DNA from 3 places in the Peribacillus sp. NJ4 genome. Region 3 is predicted to be linked to each of the others. Evidence: riboswitches for the same ligand, from Rfam matches in the RefSeq annotation. Region 3 holds a riboswitch; each other region holds the start of a gene.
The links. A riboswitch is a leader RNA that binds a small molecule or an ion and turns the genes downstream of it on or off. The one in region 3 is predicted to bind S-adenosylmethionine.
Positions count from the first base shown of each region.

Region 1 (6,983 bases), 230 kb from region 3:
CGTTACTCCATCAATTACTTTAGTAGCTGGATTGAATGAAACACAGTTGATTTCAGCATTTGAAGCATTATGGATATTAGCACTTATGGACATTTTATATTTCCTAGGAAGGTTCGAATAGTCTTCGTTAAGGCGGAAATACTCAAATACATCATAAAGTACCTCGCGTGTATCAAAAAGTTCGTCAGGATCGATGCCTGCCAATGCATTACCGATAATATTACGTGTGATATCACCACATGCACCGGCCGTAGTCATTCCAACCTTTTCCAAACGGTTTAAGATATCCGGGACTTGTTCGATGGTCAACCAGTGGAATTGAATGGCTTGACGGGTTGTAATGTCATATACATCCCTCCCGTAATCTTTAGCGATGTTAGCTAGAGTTATCTGTTGATCATAAGTCAGGATACCTCCGGGAATAACGACACGCATCATCCAGTAACCTGCTTCTTTTGGCCGTTGCAGGTATAAACCTGCCCACTTGAACATATCCCAATTCTCTTTAGGGATGGAATCAAAACCATTTGCAGCGTAATGTGGAATATCATCGAATATCTTCAATCCGTCTTTTTCCAATTTCCAGATTTCCGTTTTATTTTTAGCGATTTGTGGATTTTCCGACCAAAATTTCTCGTAAACCATTACATTTCCTCCTTGATTAGATCGCTTTCTTTGCTGTCAAATAGGCGATTACCTGTTCAACGCACTCTTCAATGCTGTATTGGTCGGATTCTAAAATGATTTCCGGTTGTTCAGGTTCTTCGTATGGAGAGTCGATTCCGGTAAAATCTTTAATGATTCCTTTACGCGCCTTGTCATAAAGACCTTTTGGATCACGCACTTCGCACTCTTCGATCGGACACTTTATGTATACTTCAATAAACTCCCCTTCATCGAGTAAATCACGTACAATCTGCCGATCTGCCCTGAAAGGTGATATGAAGGCGGTCAATACGAACTGCCCACTATCCACGAATAACTTGGAAACCTCACCGATTCGCCTAATATTCTCGGTCCGATCCTCTTCAGAAAAACCTAAATCTTTATTTAAACCGTGGCGGATATTATCACCATCCAAAACATAACTTCGAATATTCCGATTATATAACTCTTTAGCGACCGCATTCGCAATCGTTGATTTTCCTGAACCCGAGAGTCCTGTAAACCATAGAACTGTGCTTTCATGCCCGTTCTGCTTCCGGCGGAGCTCCTTGGTCAATGACGTTTCATGCCAAGTGACATTCGTACTTTTACTCATTTAATAATCCCCCTCTTCATGTGATCCTTCAATTTATGTCCAATCAGTTATAAACTTCATTCTTTTTAAGACCTTCGATCAACACCTCGATGACTTCTTTACGGCTAAAGGTAGCTGGAGGAATTTCTCCATTACGCAACATTTCCCTTACCTTCGTTCCAGACAGGATGACATGGTCTTCCTTGCCATGCGGACAAGTTTTAGCGGAAGCCATATTGCCACATTCTTTACAGTAAAAACTATGTTCAAAGAATAATAGCGTGATCCCTAACTCATCTGAATTAAAATTCCCAAAGATTTTTTGAGCATCATATGTGCCATAATAATCACCCACACCCGCATGATCACGTCCGACGATAAAATGGGTGCAACCATAATTTTTACGGACCATCGCATGGAAAATCGCTTCTCTTGGTCCTGCATAACGCATGGCAGCAGGGAAAACTGCAAGTGAGACGCGATCCTTGGGATAATATTTTTCAAGCAACACTTTATAGCTTTCCATTCGTACATCTGCCGGAATGTCATCGGATTTAGTGGCACCTACAAGAGGATTTAAAAATAAGCCGTCGACAATCTCCAATGCTGTCTTTTGAATATATTCATGTGCACGGTGAACAGGGTTCCTCGTTTGGAATCCGACAACCGTTTCCCAGCCTTTTTCAGCAAAAGCTTTCCTTGTCTCAACTGGGTCCAGATAATTTGCTTGAAATAGCGGACGCTCTATTCTCTTTACTAACTTTATTTCTCCGCCGACATATACATCCCCGCGGTTATATAAATTTTTCACACCAGGATGCTTCTCATCATCCGTTTGATATACTAATGTCGCTTCCAATTGTTTATCGGGAGTGAAAATATCGGAAACGGAGAGAACTCCGTATGTTTCACCTTCATGAGTCAGCTTTACCTCTTCACCTATAGTAAGAGTTTCTGCAACTTCAACGTTCAAAGGCAGCGTAATCGGGATGCTCCATACATGGCCGCTGCTAAGCCTCATATCCTTGACAACTGTCTCATAGTCACTTTTTGTAAAGAAACCTTTGATCGGGCTGTAGGCACCAGTGCCTATCAATTCAAGATCACTTAAAGCTATTTCGTCAATTTCGATTGACTTTGTTATTTTACTAAAATCATATTTTGGTTCCCAAAGATCGATTAGTGTTCCTCCGTGCGGTAAACTGATTGTCATGCTAATTTCCCCCTATGGTTTCTAAATATTTAAGCCTATACTTTCTATTTATTTAAGATAAATGCAATCCGCATTCCGTTTTTTGGGCTCCTTGCCAACGGCCTGAGCGTAAATCATCTGCATTGAAGGCAGGTGCCGTACATGTTTTACAACCAATGCTTGGATATCCATTATCATGCAGGATATTATATGGAAGTCCATTTTTGTGGGCATAACGCCAAACATCTTTCCATGTCCAATGTATGAGTGGACATATTTTTACTGACTTGAACTTATTATCTTTATTGATATACTCTGTCAGAGCCCTTGTTTCAGATTGCTCCCTCCGTAGTCCCGAAAGCCAGGCTGTTGCCGTTGAAAGCACATCTGTAAGCGGAGTGATTTTACGGATGTTACAGCACTTATTGGAATCGCTAAGCCATAATTCATCCCCATGTTCCGCTGCCTGTTCTTCAAGCGTCAATGCTGGTTTCTTCATTTCGATCGAAAGATTTGGATATCGCTTTTTCACTTGATCGATCAATTGGTACGTTTCCTCAAAATGAACATCTGTATCAAGGAAAACTATTTTTGCCGAGGGATTGACCTTCGCCAATAAATCCGTAAGCACGATGCCTTCTATACCGAAACTACACGCATATATCAGTTTGTTTCCATAATGGTCATTCGCCCATTGCAGTACTTCCAAAGCACCTTTTGTCTCACTATCTTCAGGAAATACAGGTAAATCTCCGGTGTTGAAATTTTCATAGTTTATTAATGCAGCCAACTTTGCAGCCCCCTCTAAGAACTTGCTGTATGTCACTGGTTAGAATTACTTTTGATCAATGCCCGTTATAATCTTCCCCAGTTTAAATGACCCTAGGAAAAAGAGACGAATCTAACCAATACTCTCTTTATATCAGTTAAACCCGCCTCTAGTTTTTCTAGTCAGCAGATACCTTATTTAATTCTTAGTTTTTCATTTCTTTCCATTTGAATGATTTTACCATCTTGGACAATAAGTGTAATCGATCCATACTTCATTGAATTAAGCATTTCTTGAAGTCGTTCAAATATTTCTTCAAGCTGATTCTCTTTATCCAAACCTGTTCCTCCTTTAAGAAAATCCGCGAATATATTATTTCACCGCTGATTAAATGAATTTATTAAATTTATATAATTCCAAACAACCTTAAATTGTTATGGTTTCCCAAAGAATTTTCCGAAAAATAAAAATCTTTCCATGATGGAAAGATTTCAAGGTAAATATTCTTTACCTTATCTTCCAAAATGATCAACATTTTGTTGGAGGTAGCACCTTGCATCCATCATGCAGGTTGCTGGACTTCAAAGGGCCAATTCCCTCCGTCGCTCTGGATAAGTTTTATTATTTTAAATATTAACATATATTTAATCCTTGTCAATGGAGTTTTCTTATAAAATAACTTGGTTTAATATTATGGAGGAACTGTTATTTTTATACACACTATTCCATTCATGATTTTATGTTCATTTAAATATGAAAATAGACTCGTCTTTTTAGATAAAGTCTCCAAAAAAATGAGTCTATTTTCATTATTAAGCTATTATTGATGCCTGTCATTCATTGAAAAAGTAATTACTTGAATTCCATTCCTTTTATTGAAGTCGATTACTTATTAATTTCTTAACTGAATCGCTTCTATTAGTTCTTGAACCTGACTCTGAACGCGATCAACTAAATTCAAGTCATTGATCGGGTTTTCTGAATTCTGTTTATCTATTTCCTTATCCACAAAATATATGCCCTGCAACGGCTCGCCTTTTAATATTGAAATTAATGGTTTAAGCGCATAGTCAATCGCCAATAAATGCCTGTTACTTCCGCCAATCATAATGGGCAGCACTGGCTTCCCCTTAAAAGCTCCTTCTGGCAGCAAATCAATCAAGGCTTTTAATACCCCTGTATAAGAAGCCTTATATACCGGTGAACCAATGATGATTCCTCTGGCTGCTTGTATTTTCTCCGAAAGCTTTAAGATATCTTCGCTATTATATTTCCCTTGGAATAAATCATCTGCTGAGAAATCCGTAATTGAGTAATAAGCTGTGGTAAATCCTTGGTTTTCTACTAATGATTGAATATGTTTTAGTGAAATGTCCGTTCTTGATGGAATCGCTGGACTTCCTGATAAAATTACGATATCGCTCATATAAATCCCCTCCCATATTACATGGTTTTAGAATAAAAATCCTCGTAATGAATTTGTTGCAGCATGCATTTATCGTAATAGTCTGAAAAATATAAGTCAAATCTTACACTCCGGTTTATTAATTTCACAAGTAATGATTGCTTACCATTCAAAAAAACACGGTCATATTTGCGGCTTGATGCTCATGCCTTTTAATATGACCGTTTCATTATGTATGATTTTGTTTTCCATGAATACCATATACCAAAAGTTGTGCAATGCTCTTAATTCGTTCAGAAGTAAAATATGGTTCCTTTTTCTGTTGATGAATCTCATAATGTGTAGATAATGCCAATGTGAAAGAAATGATCCCCACATTAAAAAGGATAATATCAGAAATATATTGTATCTCTCCGCTATCTATTCTCTTCTGTATTTCAATATGCTTGGCATTCGGCTTGAAAATTCGATCAACATATTGCTTTGAAATATCTTGATCGAATTGTGTTTCCCGAAATAATATCGAAAACTGTTCTTTATTTTCAAGAACGTTTTTTATCATGGTGCAAACGTGATTTTCCACAAGATCATCAGTTGACAGATGGTTTGTCCCATCTTCAGACTCCTCTTTTTCATTAGGAGTAATTGTAGCCAGAAGCAAATCTTTTTTGCTTTCAAAGTATTTGTAAATAGTAGCTTCGGAAACATTGCATGCAGAGGCAATTTCATTCGTTCTTGTCATGTCAAACCCTTTTGTCGCAAAAAGAGTCCGGGCTACATTTATGATTCGTTCTTTGGTTTGTTGCCCCTTTTTCAAAAATATCAACCTTCTTTTATAAAGATAAGACCGGTTTCACCAATCTATTTTACATGATATCCCGATGGTACCAATCGGTCAATATTACCTTCGATCTATTAGAAATCAATATTCCCATATATCGTATATAGAAAACATCGTCTAATTTGGACGATGTTTTCTTTTTCAGATAATCATTTAAAAGATGCATAGCCATCATCGACCATGACTACACTTCCATTGATTGCATCCGCTTCTTCCAAGGATAATAAATAGACAGCATTTGCAATGGCTTCTGGCTTAATTAATTTACCGTGCATTTGACTTGCATTCAATTTATCGATGATTCCCATATCTTTATAGCTTTGTATGATTGAAGTATCAACACCGCCTGGTGCAATGCCTACTACGCGTATTCCATAAGCACCCAATTCCAAAGCTGCTGTTTGTGTCATCATTCTAACTGCTCCTTTGGACGCCTGATAGGCAAAAGTCCCATGGGAAGCTAAGTAGCCAAATACAGAGGCGGTATTTATAATGACACCCTTGATACCCAGTTCCTTCATTTTACTGCCTGCTGCCATGATGCCGAAGGCCACTCCGTGCTGGTTCACTCCAATCGTTTTGAAGTACCCGTCCATATCTTGATCGAGGATCATCCCTCCAGCACCAATGCCGGCATTATTAAACATGATATCGATCCTACCGTATGCTTCGACCGCTTTATTGATTAACGCTTCAACATCTTCATGATTGGAAACATCCGTTTTAACAAAAATGCCCTCTCCACCTCTGCCGTTATCCGTTCAACGGTTTCCCGTCCCATTTCTTCATTAAAATCCGCAACAACGACCTTGTCGAATTCAAGCATGTCGCTCAGCCAATTCCGCTTGCTCCTCCTGTAATAACTGCAACTCTTGCTGTTATAAGTATAAAATAGTAATTTCAAGAAATATGTTATTTAATCATTCCCTTTTAGCTTTTAATGCATTAGAAAGAAAAGCTGTCCTAATAAAAGGACAGCTTCATTTGTTTAACAGGTTTTCAATTCGACTTTACTTATGGATGTCTTAACCATTTCAATGAAAAGTTGCATGAAACGATCATCCCCTGTTAATTCTGGATGAAACGCACTGACAAGGACATTTTCTTGTCTCGCAGCGACAACATTCTCTTCATAAACAGCCAATATCTCTACATCTTCTCCAATTCCATCCGCAAATGGAGCTCGGATGAAAACGGCCTTAAAAGGTTCTTCCATTCCTTTAATTGATAATTCAGCCTCGAAACTATCCCGTTGACGTCCAAATCCGTTCCTTTTCACGGAAATGTCCATTAGTTCAAGATAGGCCTTCTCATCACCAGTCAATTCGTTGGCCGCCAATACCATCCCCGCACAAGTACCGAAAATAGGTTTTTTATGTTCGAAGAAAGTTTTGATTGGTTCCTTGAATCCATAACGATCCATTAGCTTTCTCATCGTGGTGCTTTCTCCGCCTGGAATGATTAAGCCATCGATTTCTTGCAGCTGTTCCGGTTTTTTAACAAGTATTGCTTGTTCTCCGGCAGCATTGATTTGGT
Region 1 covers NZ_JAUCFQ010000001.1:2,652,370-2,659,352, reverse strand. Annotated here, with positions in the region: gene QUF94_RS13305 (nitrite/sulfite reductase) at 1-645, opposite strand, end outside; gene cysC (adenylyl-sulfate kinase) at 662-1,261, opposite strand; gene sat (sulfate adenylyltransferase) at 1,305-2,453, opposite strand; gene QUF94_RS13290 (phosphoadenylyl-sulfate reductase) at 2,506-3,210, opposite strand; gene QUF94_RS13285 (YezD family protein) at 3,396-3,539, opposite strand; SAM riboswitch class I at 3,711-3,819, opposite strand; gene ssuE (NADPH-dependent FMN reductase) at 4,094-4,627, opposite strand; gene QUF94_RS13275 (TetR/AcrR family transcriptional regulator) at 4,836-5,423, opposite strand; partial or broken gene QUF94_RS13270 (SDR family NAD(P)-dependent oxidoreductase) at 5,597-6,329, opposite strand; gene pdxT (pyridoxal 5'-phosphate synthase glutaminase subunit PdxT) at 6,436-6,983, opposite strand, start outside.
Region 1: linked by a shared signal. The riboswitch ahead of QUF94_RS13285 (YezD family protein) and the one ahead of QUF94_RS12195 (bifunctional homocysteine S-methyltransferase/methylenetetrahydrofolate reductase) in region 3 are both predicted to bind S-adenosylmethionine.

Region 2 (6,983 bases), 720 kb from region 3:
ATTTATTTAAATATTTAGAATAATATAACTTTATTTTATAATTGATTTGTCATTAAGTAAATTTACTATTTTTCATAGTAACTTCAATTTTATTTATATAAAATCCACTTGTATCCATTAATACAATTCGCTTTTTAGCTATGGCTCGGAAGCTAAAAAGCATACATGCATACTTAATTTCCGGTATATTTTGAACATAAAGACATTATGAGATAGTTTTTTCTATAGAAAATATGTAATGCCCCATTTTGTTATACATTTCATATAAAGGTGCGTAAGCTGTATATCCAAATGCAAAAAGGCCCCTCTCTATTGAGAAGAACCTTTATCCAATGTAAAAACCTCTAACTTTTTATATTGTAGAAGACTTTGCTTTTGCATCTACTAATTTGAACCTTTAAGCTGGTTTAACGAAGATTGAGAACTCAATTCTAAAAATTAGAAGAAAGCCCGCGGCAAAAAAGAAGGAATACACAAAACCAAGTGATACGTTTTCGTATGCGATTGTCAAGCACACCAGTGATAAAAGGCCTCCCTGCTATATTCATAAACGATGCGCTTTGGCTAGTCATTAAAAAAGTATAGGCACAGCCTTTTGCCATGCTTTGAGCGATGGTTATCCAGGTAGGGGCATGAAAATCGTAATGGAAGCCAAGACCATGCCTGTTTTCAATACGCTATATCCCAATTTCATCTCTGCAATTCTAGTAACGTAACCTGGCATCCATAGTCCCAGCCACATCGTTAACCAAAACCATGAAAACGCTGCCAATAAACTGTTTTCAAAAATTATTTGAACACTTTGTCACCTACCAAAATTTTCACTTAAAATGTAACCAAACGATGAGAGGTGACGTAATTCATTCACTATCGAAGAAATTCTACAAAATTTGACACCCCTATTTTATTAAAACGCTTGTTTTTCCTGACCAGCCACAGATTTCTTGTTATATCTATTCTGGAAATACCCACTTCCCGCAAAAAACCTTGTTCCAATTCCCTGGAAACCGTCAACCTTGGCAAAATGCTGATCCCAAGTCCAGCCTCAACCGCACTTTTTATCGCTTGAGTACTACCAATCTCCATGTAGCTTTCTATTTTTTCTAAAACCCCATGCTCCCTTAACATGTTTTCTACGATAAGTCGTGTCCCTGATATGGATTCACGCCATATCATCCTTTCATTTCCCAATTCCTCTAGCTGGATTTCTTTTCTGTCTTTCCATGGGTGGTCAAATGGACAAACCAATATCAATTCGTCTTCGGCGAACTTGTCTACAATAAAATCGGTGTTTTCCACAAGTCCTTCCACCAAGGCCAAATCAATGACATCGTTTGATAAATCCTCCAGAACCCGGGGGGTATTTTTTATCGTTAATGTCACTTTTATTTCAGGCTGTTGTTTTTTGAATTTCCCAAGCAAGCTCGGCAACAAATACTCGCCGATTGTCAAGGATGCACCTACTATGAGGTTAGCATTGTACTCGCCAGTTGATTGCTGAATCACTACTTTTGAATGGTTAAAGTCATTTACAATAGCTTTTGCAAAAGGGTATAACAACTTTCCTGCTTCCGTCACTCTCAACCTCCCTTCCTCACGGTCGAATAACAAAGTGTTATAAAAATTTTCCAATTGATGAATCTGTCTTGTTGCCGCAGGTTGAGATAAGAAGCTTAACCTCGCTGCCTGGCTTATACTTCCTTCATCCACCACTAAACAAAACATTCTTAGATTTTCTATTTTCAAGAAACCGACCTCCTTGTCTTTAAATGGTTTAATAAAATGATAGCATCATATAGCTAAATGGTGAAATGGGAAAACGACGCTATTTCCCCTGATTAGGTGGGCCTATTCATTCTTTGGTGAAATTCTATATAAAACGGATAAAGCTTCTGGGTATAACGTTTTGTTATACCCGATGATTTTGTTGCAATTTACCCAGTCCTTTTTCTTTGATATGTTAATGATAAGAATTAAACAGAGCAGCAAAGGAAGTGAGGATGTCAATGAAAGGACAATGGAAAACACTGTTCCAATTATTTTGGACCTTTTTTAAAATGGCACCTATGACATTCGGAGGCGGGTTTGCGATGATCCCCTTAATCGAAAAAGAAGTAGTGGAGAAGAGAAAATGGCTGTCAAGCGAAGAAGTTACGGATGTTTTTGCTTTATCTCAATCCGTACCGGGAGCTGTCGCCATTAACTCCGCCACCTTTATCGGCCATCGAATTGCCGGAATGAAGGGCGCAATGGCAGCCATGATTGGTGTTTCATTACCTACATGTTTAATTGTTCTACTCCTCGGCATTTTGTATTTTTTCATTCACGATAATCCGAAGATAGAATCCGCTTTCATATCGATTAGAGCTTCCATAGTGGCCATCATCGCATATGCGGCTATCAAGATAGGAAAAACGGCTATTGTTGACAAATCAACTTTCTGTATTTTGATAGTTGGAATCCCAGTCCTTTTCTTCGTTCACCCTGTTTTGGCTATATTAGCAGGAGCTATAACAGGTATTGTGACCATCTCTATTAAGAGGAAATTAGGTTTCGATGTCAAGATGGACCGAAAAGAAAAGAAAATAGAAGAAAATGATTTCGAATACTTCATGGGTGCTGGCATATAGGTTCCATGAAAGATCAAAGTTATTTTCTGAAGGATCTAGGAATAAACGGTCTAACTAATTTTCAAGAAAGTGTGTGATGTATAATAATGGAATTGTGGGAGTTGTTTAGCACCTTCTTTATTATCGGCTTTGTATCGTTTGGAGGCGGATACGCCATGATTCCGGTAATAGAATCGGAAGTCTTACAGCATGGGTGGATGACGACGCAACAATTTACCGATGTAATCGCTATTTCCGGCATGTCTCCCGGGCCTATCACCACCAATAGTGCCATTCTCGTAGGCTATTCGACTGCTGGATTAGCAGGAGCCATATCATCCGTTCTCGGAATCTTGCTTCCTGCCATTATACTCGTAACCGTTATAGCCACCTTCTTCAGCAAATTGAATCATTATCCAGTTATTCAATCGATGTTTTATGGATTAAGACCCATTGTCACTAGTTTAATCCTCTTTGCAGCTATCAGCTTTGCACTTTCCAATCATTTGATAGCCCTGAACTTTTCATGGCATACGATAAGCTTATTACTCGTTTTTGGATTATCGTTATTTGCCCTATTGAAATTACGCTGGCACCCAGCCTATGTCATTATTCTTTCTGGTTTAGTTGGTGTTGTCCTCTATTCATAACGACTAGCTCACACAACCATTATGCGTTGGGTTAATCAATATGAATCGGAATTCCTAAACATTGATAACACTTAAACTGATGGAAGAGCGAGGGTGACATCGCTCTTTTTAATTATTTTTCACCAATGTTTCAATACACCTTACAAAGTAAAACCCTGAATCTAATGATTCAGGGTTTATTTTCATGCTTATTCTCATTATTAAGAAGTACGTTTCTTCGTTTCATTATCTACCGGCTGAAATCGCGGATAACCAATCAAGATGGCTATGACTCCACAAAGGCCAATTAGTATTGGGTAATATGAATACGGCAAGATGCTTATCGGAGAAATATGTGCTACCCCAGCTGCAACAAGCAATTGTGCCCCATATGGAATTAACCCCTGAATGCAGCATGCAAAAACATCAAGCAAGCTCGCCGATTTACGCGGATCAATCCCATACTTTTCAGCAATATTTTTCGCAAGTGGCCCGGCAATGATAATTGATATCGTGTTATTTGCCGTGGAAAGGTTCGTCAAACCAACAAGCCCGGCAATGCTGAATTCAGCCCCTTTTTTAGTTTTGCTGTTTCGGGTCACGAGGTGGAGAAGGTAATCGATACCGCCATTATGCTTGATTACAGCTACCATGCCTGCGATTAAAATGGCCAGGAAAGAGATTTCATACATTCCCGCCATCCCTTCTCCGATTTTTTGAATGACACCCAACGGTTGATAACTTCCATCCGCCAAGCCGATAATTCCGGCAAATACGATTCCGATGGATAGGACCAGGAACACATTGACACCTGCCAATGCAGTGATCAATACACAAAGATATGGAAGGATCTTCACCCAATTATAAGAATGTTGAGTGATGGCCGCTTGTTCACCCATTGTTAAAATTCCAAGGATGACACATGTGATGATGGCCGCAGGTAAAACAATGAAAAAATTCACTTTGAACTTATCCTTCATTTTCGTTCCCTGCGTACGAACTGCAGCGATTGTCGTATCTGAAATGAAGGAAAGGTTATCCCCAAACATCGCACCACCAATAACGGCCGCCATTGAAAAGGCAAGCGAAATATCGGTTTGCTCGCTAATTCCCACCCCAATAGGTGCTAGTGCTACAATCGTTCCCATGCTCGTCCCCATGGATAGAGAGATAAAGCAAGCGATGATGAAAATCCCTACCATTAATAGATTTTGCGGAAAAACCGCTAAGGCAAGGTTCACCGTAGATTCAACTGCCCCCATGCCATTTGCAACTTCGGCAAAAGCGCCTGCCAAAAGGAAAATGATAACCATTAACATAATATTGGCATCCCCGGCGCCTTTACAGAAAATTTCAACCTTTTGATTGAATGACTCTTTCCGATTCATTGCCAATGCAGCAGCCGATGCAATTGAAATCGCTACAATCACCGGAAAAGAATAAAAATCTTTTGTAATGATTCCGGACCCTATAAATAAAATCAAAAAAACGACAAATGGGATTAATGCCCACGGATTCCCTTTATTGTTTGCACTCATGATGTACACCTCTTTTTATTTTTCCCATGACATGTGTCACAGCACTTATTCTTCTAACATTTTTCGTAAATAACACCTTCATGGAAGCTATAGCTAAAAATACTTTCAGCATAAAAAAGACCTCTTCCATTAAACACAACAAGAAGAGGTCTTTTAATTTATAAAAAACGCCCTCCTTATCTTTCAGGCAAAAATCAGCCTGCTGGATTTGGCACAGCACTCCTATTAAAGTCTGCTGCCGAGACATCTTCGGGCCAGTCCCTCCGTCTCTCTTGATAAGAAGATTTAAATTATATAATGATATTATCAAATGCACCGGTGTCCAAGAGAAAAGAAGCAGGCTGGTAACTTGCTATAACCGCTCCAAGTTTACCTCTGTCCACTTTCGGAAAGTGACATCGAAAGCCTTATTGAAAAGCAAATATAAGAGTACAGCATTTTATGTATTTTCGCAAGGTTTAGTTTAAAAGTATTTCAAATGTGGACCTTAATATTATAAACGGACTTTTACATGTACAGTAAATAAGGTATTTGGGTTAATTGTGATATTTGGATGAAATCTCAAATAATGTCATTTGTCTGGACGGAACTAAAATAAAAAGAGGTCTAAGGACCTCTTAGCAAATTTGTTGTATTAGGTTTGGTGAATTATTTTTAGTTGAGTTCACATCAGTCGATACCTCAAATGCTTCCATTTGTTCAGAATCGAATGATTTTAAATACTGCTGTAGAAAGGCAGGATCATTAATGGATGGATTCAACCAATCTTTTTCATCTTCAGGTTTAAGGATGACAGGCATGCGGTCATGAATGCTGGTCATTAGCTCATTAGGAACGGTTGTTATAACTGAGCACGAATAGATGTTGATTCCTTCTGGAGATTTCCAGGATTCCCAGAGACCTGCCATTCCAAATGGCGCATGATTTTTAAGCTTTATTCGCATGGGTATTTTTCGCCCGGGTTCCTTCTTCCACTCATAAAATGAATCAGCGATTATCAAGCATCGTTTCTTCTTATACGCATTCTTGAAGCTTGCCTTCTCAGCAATGGTTTCCGCTCTGGCATTGATCATTTTGTAGCCCAGTTTTTCATCTTTTGCCCAGAAAGGAATGAGTCCCCACCGAAGGTATCCAAGTCGATTCCTTGCTCCGTCATTAATGACGGATAGCACGGAGTGGGAAGGTGCAATATTGTAGCTGAATTGGTATTCTTCATCAAAAGGTCCTTGAATATTAAACCGTTCTTTTATTTCTTCAATGTCCGTGAAAAGCGTGAAACGTCCGCACATAATATCGCCTACCGTTTTAGGATTTATTACAGTGTAACAAATGGGACGGGCAGGTACAAATCAGCGTTCTAAAATCCTGATGTCGGTAAATGGTTGATTAAATAATTCGCTGGAAATCAAAAGTGTGCCCAGGACTTCTCTCTCATCTTCAGCTTTAATGATTTCTGACAAAATTAAGGTACTGCCATTCCTGACCGTTACATTATATTCATTCATAGAATCCCCCTCATTAGGCTAGATGGTTGTTATTATAAACCAAAAACCCACAAGTATCATTATTGACCTTTAGTAGAGTCGTAGTTAATCCACTAATGATGAGTCTATATAGGAGTACACCGCTATTTACATATACATAAAAAAGACTGTCCATGAATGATCACAGACAGTCTGGTCAACAGGTTTTTCACTTCAACAAATTTTTACCGGTGATGATAATGGGGATAGCAAAAAGGTCGATGAGTAATGCCTCTTGTTATTCCGTGGGAGTTACCCATAATCCATGTCCATTTATTATTTAAAATTCAGCAAAACCTCATTTATTAAATGTGCTGCCAATGTAACCGTTTTATTATTTTCGTCCAACGAAGGATTCACTTCCGAGATATCAAAGGAGAGGATCTTTTCATTTGATACGACATGCCTAATAATCGCACGGACCAATTTCGGATTAAGTCCAAACGGAGAGGGTGCACTTACCCCAGGTGCGTAGGCTGAATCAATAACGTCCGTACATAATGTAAGAATAATGAAGTCATTTTTCTTAACGAATTCATTTATCCGCTGCTTGGTTTCATCCATTTCGTTCAATGACAAATCTTCTTCCAATATGTAATCGACCTTATTCCTCTCAGCAGTTTCAAACAGGGCCTTCGTATTTCCCTGTTTCTGAATTCCGACACATAAATATCCACAACTTTG
Region 2 covers NZ_JAUCFQ010000001.1:3,142,742-3,149,724, forward strand. Annotated here, with positions in the region: gene QUF94_RS15635 (hypothetical protein) at 617-772, opposite strand; gene QUF94_RS15640 (LysR family transcriptional regulator) at 868-1,746, opposite strand; gene QUF94_RS15645 (chromate transporter) at 2,001-2,630, shown strand; gene QUF94_RS15650 (chromate transporter) at 2,717-3,259, shown strand; gene QUF94_RS15655 (Na+/H+ antiporter NhaC family protein) at 3,460-4,776, opposite strand; SAM riboswitch class I at 4,950-5,058, opposite strand; gene QUF94_RS15660 (SOS response-associated peptidase) at 5,394-6,065, opposite strand; gene QUF94_RS15665 (hypothetical protein) at 6,126-6,281, opposite strand; gene hutG (formimidoylglutamase) at 6,576-6,983, opposite strand, start outside.
Region 2: linked by a shared signal. The riboswitch ahead of QUF94_RS15655 (Na+/H+ antiporter NhaC family protein) and the one ahead of QUF94_RS12195 (bifunctional homocysteine S-methyltransferase/methylenetetrahydrofolate reductase) in region 3 are both predicted to bind S-adenosylmethionine.

Region 3 (6,983 bases):
GTTTTTCCATCGTGGCAGCAATGGCGGCATTGGCTTTCGATTTTTCCCGTTTCTGGACTAACTCTTCTAAGTAGACCACTTTTTTGTCAGTGTCATGTAAAATATTCGTTACAGCCAACCCATCCATCGCGTCTTTGGAATATAAAACCGGACCTCCATATTCAGGTGATATTTTAAAATCGGTGAATTTACGGGATAGAGCAGCCCCTCCCACTAAAATGGGGGTATCTATTCCCGCTTGTCTTAAATCCTGTGCAGTTAACACCATTTGCTGTGCTGATTTAACAAGTAATCCAGATAGTCCAATGATGGTTGGCTCATGTTTTCGAACCTCTTCAATGATTTGTTGCGGTGCGACCTTGATACCCAAATCAATGACTTCATAGCCATTATTGGACAGTATGATATCCACTAGGTTTTTCCCGATATCATGCACATCTCCCTTGACAGTCGCTAAAAGGATCTTTCCTTTCTTGGCGCTATCTTCAGAGTTTTCCATTAGTGGTTCAAGGTGAGATACTGCCGCCTTCATTGCTTCAGCACTCTGAAGCACTTCTGCGACAATAAGTTGGTTGTCATTAAATAACCGACCCACTTCACTCATTCCATCCATCAATGGTCCATTGATGATTTCCAATGGGCTGTCACCGCGTTCAATTGCTTTATTTAAATCATCAATCAATCCTTCTTTCGTACCTTCGATAATATAGTTACCTAATCGTTCGTCCAATGGCAGGATCACACCATTATCCTTCTTCTCCGCTTTTTTCCCACGATAAAACTCGGTAAAGATCGCTAAAGTTTCTGTAGATGTTTCAAACAGGAGTGCCTCAGCCAATTTCACTTCGTCTTCCGGTATCAGAGCGAAACGTTCAAGCTTTTCCGTATTCACGATAGCATAATCGAGACCGGCTTTTGTACAATGGTAGAGGAAAACGGCATTTAGAATTTCCCTTCCACGCGCTGGCAGACCGAATGAAACATTCGATATGCCAAGTATCGTTAAGCATTCCGGAAACTTTTCTTTGATTGCCTTAATTCCCTTCACCGTTTCTAAAGCAGAACCGATATATTGTTCATCACCCGTACCTACAGGAAATACTAGCGGATCAAAAATGAGGTCACTTTTGTTTAGTCCATACTTATTTACGAGCAAATCCACAGAACGTGTAGCCACTTCCAATTTGCGCTCAGCATCGACGGCCATCCCAATTTCATCAATGGTTCCTACGACAACGGCAGCCCCGTATTGATGGACGAATGGCACTATTTTTTCAAAGCGCTCTTCACCATCTTCAAGGTTAATGGAATTAATGATGGATTTTCCTTGTGAATGTTTTAATGCTTGTTCAAGTACGGCTTCATCTGTAGTATCGATGACCAATGGGACTTTCACTTTTTTTACGACCTCTTCTACGAACTCCTTCATATCACCAAGCTCATCCCCATCAGGATCAGCAAGACAGATATCAATGACATGGGCGCCTTTTTTTACCTGGGCACGTGCAATTTCGGCAGCTGGCTCGTAATGCTTTCCACGAATCAACTCCTTGAATTTTCGAGATCCGATAACATTCGTTCTCTCACCTACGAATAAAGGACGCATTGAATCATCATAAATGAGTGGCTCTATGCCTGATACGGCATGCCCATGGGCTGATTCGGTAATTGTACGGGGCTGAATGCCTTCAAGGACCCTGACAAGTTCTTTAATATGCTCTGGCGTAGTACCACAACAACCCCCAATGATATTGACCCATCCCTTTTCGGCAAATTGCTTCATTTTCTCTGCAAGGGAAGTCGGTGACTCATGATAATGCCCCTCTTCATCCGGGAGCCCGGCATTCGGGTAACAACTGATTGCGCTATTGGCTATATCTGCAAGTGTCCTGATATGGTCTATCATGAATTCCGGTCCTGTTGCACAATTCAGGCCGACAGCCACGGGCTTCATATGTTCAACCGATAAATAGAAAGCTTCTATCGACTGGCCAGCAAGTGTCGTCCCCATCGGTTCGATCGTACCTGAAATGATGACAGGCACATCTTTTCCTGATTTAGCGAAGGCTGCTTTTATTCCAGAAAAGGCTGCCTTGACATTAAGCATATCCTGACAGGTTTCCACCAATAACAAGTCTACCCCGCCATCCAAAAGACCGAGTGCCTGTTCTTCATAAGAATCGGTTAAAATATCAAAAGTCGTTCCACCTGTTACGGATAGCGTTTTTGTGGTGGGCCCCATCGAGCCAGCTACATATCTTGGCCAATCATCATTTGAATATTTTTCACATGCTTTAACGGCAAGCTCAGCTGAAATTTTATTAAGCTTGTAGGCAATCGTGCTTATTTGGTATTCCTCAAGAACGATGCTAGTCGCTCCGAAGGTATTTGTTTCAATGATATCAGCACCTGCTGCTAAATATTTTTCATGGATGGATTGGATGATTTCTGGTTGTGTCAGTGATAAATACTCGTTGCAACCCTCGAATTGTTCCCCGCCAAAGTCCTCTGCTGTTAAATTCTCCGCTTGAAGCATGGTTCCCATCGCTCCATCGAGCAGGAGAATCTTAGTATCCAACTGATCTTGAATCGCTTTTTTATTCATGTACTGCCACCTCTGATGTATGTTTACTATCGACTTTTCTAATATATTTCGTAAGTTCCGCCGTCATTTCATAGCGAAGGAACGGAGTGATTAAATATATGCCCTTGAATTTTTCCCTTGCCGCGTCGACTAGCTCGCGCGCGATATTCACCCCTTCAATTCTTGACTTTACAGGGTCATCCCCCGCTAAAGCCATGGCCCTCCTGACATTATCCGGCAATTTGATGCCCGGGATCTCATTATGGATGAATTCGGCATTCCGTGTGCTTGTCAATGGCATGATACCGACGAAAACCGGGGTTTCTAAATGTTTTGTAGCTTCATGAACTTCTTCAATTTGCTCAACTGAATAAATTGGCTGTGTCAAAAAGGATTGGGCACCGCAGTCAATCTTCTTTTCCATTCTCTGTACGGCTTTATCCAAATATTTCACATTGGGATTAAAAGCGGCGGCAATTTTAAAATTAGCCCGCTGGCCCAAACTCTGACCGGAATAGGATAGACCTTCATTAAATTGTTTGACCATGCTTATTAGGTCAAACGACGATAAATCATAAACCGAAGTGGCTCCCGGGAAGTCCCCAATTTTAGAGGGATCTCCGGTGATGATCAATAATTCGTCCAGCCCAACCGTCTGCAGGCCCATTAAATGTGACTGCAGGCCAATTAAATTTCGATCCCGGCATGTTATATGCACCATCGGCTTTACATTCAATTGGTTCTTCAGCAAATTAGCCAGTGCATCATTCGATATCCTTGGTGAAGCAAGTGAATTATCCGCCAATGTAATGGAATCGACCCCTGCTTTTTTCAAAACCTCGGCACCAGTCATGAAACTCTCTATTCCCAACTTTTTCGGAGGATCAAGTTCAACAAGAATCGTCCTTTCTGTTTTGGCCTTTTCGTACAGAGGGAGTTCCAATTCTCTATCGTTCACTTCAATTATTTCTATTTCACGGGCTTTCGTATATTTCTCTTTTACTGGAGCCAAACTTCCAATCGCATTCTTTACAGCTTGAATATGCAGGGGAGTCGTTCCACAGCACCCTCCTATGATCGCGGCACCTTGCTCACGAAGGTCTAGGGCACTTGAGCCGAAATATTCCGGCACAGCTTTATAGACAAGCCTTCCATCCACATAATCCGGAAGGCTGGCATTAGGGTAAATGGCAATCGACGCTTGCTTTGGCAAACTCACCTCTTCCAAGGCCCGAATCATATGATGTGGACCGAGTCGGCAATTCACCCCAACAACATCGGCACCCAATTGCTCGAGTTTTTGAAAGGCTTCATTTAAATGGATTCCATTTTGAAGATTTCCCAGTTCATGCATCGAAACATTTGCGATGATCGGAAGTCCAGTTTCATTTTTAACGATTTGCAAAACGGTTTCCAGCTCTTCCAGGTCATAAAATGTTTCCAAGAGAATCCCATCCGGGTTTTCCATCAACAGACTGTATAGCTGTTCACGAAAACCTCGCTTTATCTCTTCCATACTTAAATCCGATTTCCTGATACTCCGCTGTGCCCCTATGGTACCGAAGACATATGCCTTTCCTTTTGCCGCTTTTTTAGCAAGGATGACTCCCTGGCGATTGATTCTGCTTACTTCGTCTTCAAGTCCATGCCGTTTCAATTTATTGAAATTGGCTCCATATGTATTCGATTGAAGGATATCTGCACCAGCTTCCAAATAGGCACGGTGGATGGACTCTATTTGATCTGGGTTCGTGCAGTTTAATTCCTCATAACATTGATCGATGCCATAAGAGTACAGTAAAGTCCCCATTGCCCCTTCTCCAACCAGCATTCTTTCTTTCAATTCTTTACGAAAATTCATAATTACACCCTCTCTCAAAAACAATCCTGTTTTTGTCGTTTTATATGAGTATGAGAGAAAAGAAAAAAAACCTTCTCAAAGAAGAAGGTCTTTTGAAACATTCTCCTCATCTATCAAGCTCTGCTTGCTGGATTTAGCACCTTTGCCTAAGCTGGTTGCTGAGGTTTCTTCGGGCCAGTCCCTCCACCTCTCTCGATAAGATCCAATTATATAATTTTCACAAGATTTCAAAATTTGATTATATTTAATTTACATTAATAATCTGTCAATTTCAATACCTGATCGTCATTTTTTTCACTTTTGCAAAATTCATTCACTCTTTTGCAGCTTGAACTCTCTTCACTATCCTTTGTTTCCAGTCTTCCGCTAACGAGTCTAGTGTAAGTAACGCGTTTGAGCCTTCCAGCCCATCTCGGTTATGTAGGATCACCTCTGTTGCATAATGAACCGAAATTTTTTCTTGCAAACGATCTATTAGCACGATTTCGTTTTGTTTCTTTATCGTTCCTTCTTGAATGACTTTTGCAAAATAACCAGTGTAACTCGTTTTCAGCACGAATTCCAAAAACTTAGGTTCCTGATTGAAGTGGGAAATGGTCGAACAAGGGATCCTCCCCTGATTAATTTGAACAATCACTTCGCCTATTTGATAAATATCACCGATATACGTTGTTTCTTCCCTCATCCCCGCTACAGTTAAATTTTCACCGAATGCAGGGATATCTAGCTTTTTAGCGAATCTTTCATTCCATAATGAGTAATGCTCAAAGGGGTAAAAACACAAAGCCCGATCAGGACCTCCATGAAACTTTACATTACCTACCCCATCACCCATTATGCCTGATTTAGTTACTATCACGTCATCCACTGCTTGTTTATCCATCGCTGAAAAGATATCGATATTCGAAAAATTTTCCTGTTTGGGCTTTCCGGCATGAAGCGATTCGATTTTTCCATTTTCCATTTTACATCTTCCATTCTTATTTAATTTATATCATCATATATGTATAAATTATACTAAAAATCCATTTTGTTCTGTAGTTTTTTATGGGAATATAGCAGATTAGAAGGGCAAAAGCCCCAAGTTGGCGAAATATCATTGATTTCCAGAAAAATTCATAGGTTAGTTTCAGTAATTTTGTTGCTATTTCAGAATTAAATATGGTAGAATATGAACACAATATATAGTCGAAAACTACAACCGTTCGCCTATATGTTGATTTTCACGATTGAATTCCTCATTGTCGCTCTTTAGGGAGCGAATTTTTTTGCCTTCATTTCCATCCATCATTTTCTTTTAATTCCATTCAGTTCCTTACATCGTGATCCACTTACCTATTTGTAATCCCTTCCCTATGTAATTCTCTCCCTGTTAAGTCACTTTCATTACCTTATTAAAAGGCAAGATCCCTTGCTAAAACAAGCAGAAAGCCGAGCGACATCATGCGTCTTCCGCTCAGCTTCCTGTTTATGCTTGTTTCTTTTTTTTCGGTGCCGCTTTCTTTCGGGTAGTCTTTTTCTTTTCCGGTTCATCATGTTTCGTTCGGTCAATGGATGCCTGTAAAGCCTCCATTAAATCGGTTACATTGTTGGAAACTGGCTCTTTTGTTTTGGCTGTAATCGTCGTTTGTCCCGTTTTCTTCGATTCAATCAAATCAAGTAAAGCGGTTCGATAGTCATCGGTATATTTTGTCGGATCGAAAGTAGTCGTTAATTGATCTATCAATAACACGGCCGTATCGATTTCTTTTTTTACAATGGTATCGTTGGCAGGGATATTCGGCACATCCGCTGTGGAGCGTACTTCATCCGGGTAATGAATCGTTTCCATCACCAAGGTATTATCAACAACTCGGATTACCGCCATTTGTTCTTTTGAGCGAATAATGATTTTCGCTAACCCAACCTTATTCGATTCCTTTAGGGCCTGCCTCAAAAGGGAATAAGCTTTTATCCCACCGTCATTAGGGGACATATAATAACTCCGGTTGAAATAAATGGGATCTATTTCTTCAATTTTAACGAAATCCACGATTTCCACTGCTTTTTCTTCATTTTGTTTTTTTAGCTGTTCTAGTTCACTGTCTTCCAATACAACAAACTTTCCCTTTGTATATTCAAAAGCGCGAACTATATCGTCCTTTCCCACTTCTTTCTGGCAAACCGGACACATCTTTTCGTATTTAATCGGTGAATGACACTCCTTATGCAACGTCCTTAAAGATATATCCTTATCTTCCGTTGCAGCATGAAGTTTGATCGGAATGTTCACCAAACCGAATGATATGCTCCCCTTCCACATCGTATGCATATTCGTCACCTCATAACTTATTTTTAAAGAGAAAATCAATTTTATTATTCCCCTTTGTTAAAAAAAAACCGAAAAAACAATTGCCAACTCTAACACTTCGTTTTTTTGGCAAAATAATGTTATCAATTATTTGCGGAGGTAATTACAGAATGAAACCGATGCTGCCAACCTATTACCCTGAAGCCCCTAACTCCAAGGATTGGCGTTATGAAATCAAATATGACGGC
Region 3 covers NZ_JAUCFQ010000001.1:2,418,322-2,425,304, reverse strand. Annotated here, with positions in the region: gene metH (methionine synthase) at 1-2,605, opposite strand, end outside; gene QUF94_RS12195 (bifunctional homocysteine S-methyltransferase/methylenetetrahydrofolate reductase) at 2,598-4,445, opposite strand; SAM riboswitch class I at 4,549-4,647, opposite strand; gene QUF94_RS12190 (MOSC domain-containing protein) at 4,759-5,409, opposite strand; gene ku (non-homologous end joining protein Ku) at 5,914-6,756, opposite strand; gene ligD (DNA ligase D) at 6,906-6,983, shown strand, end outside.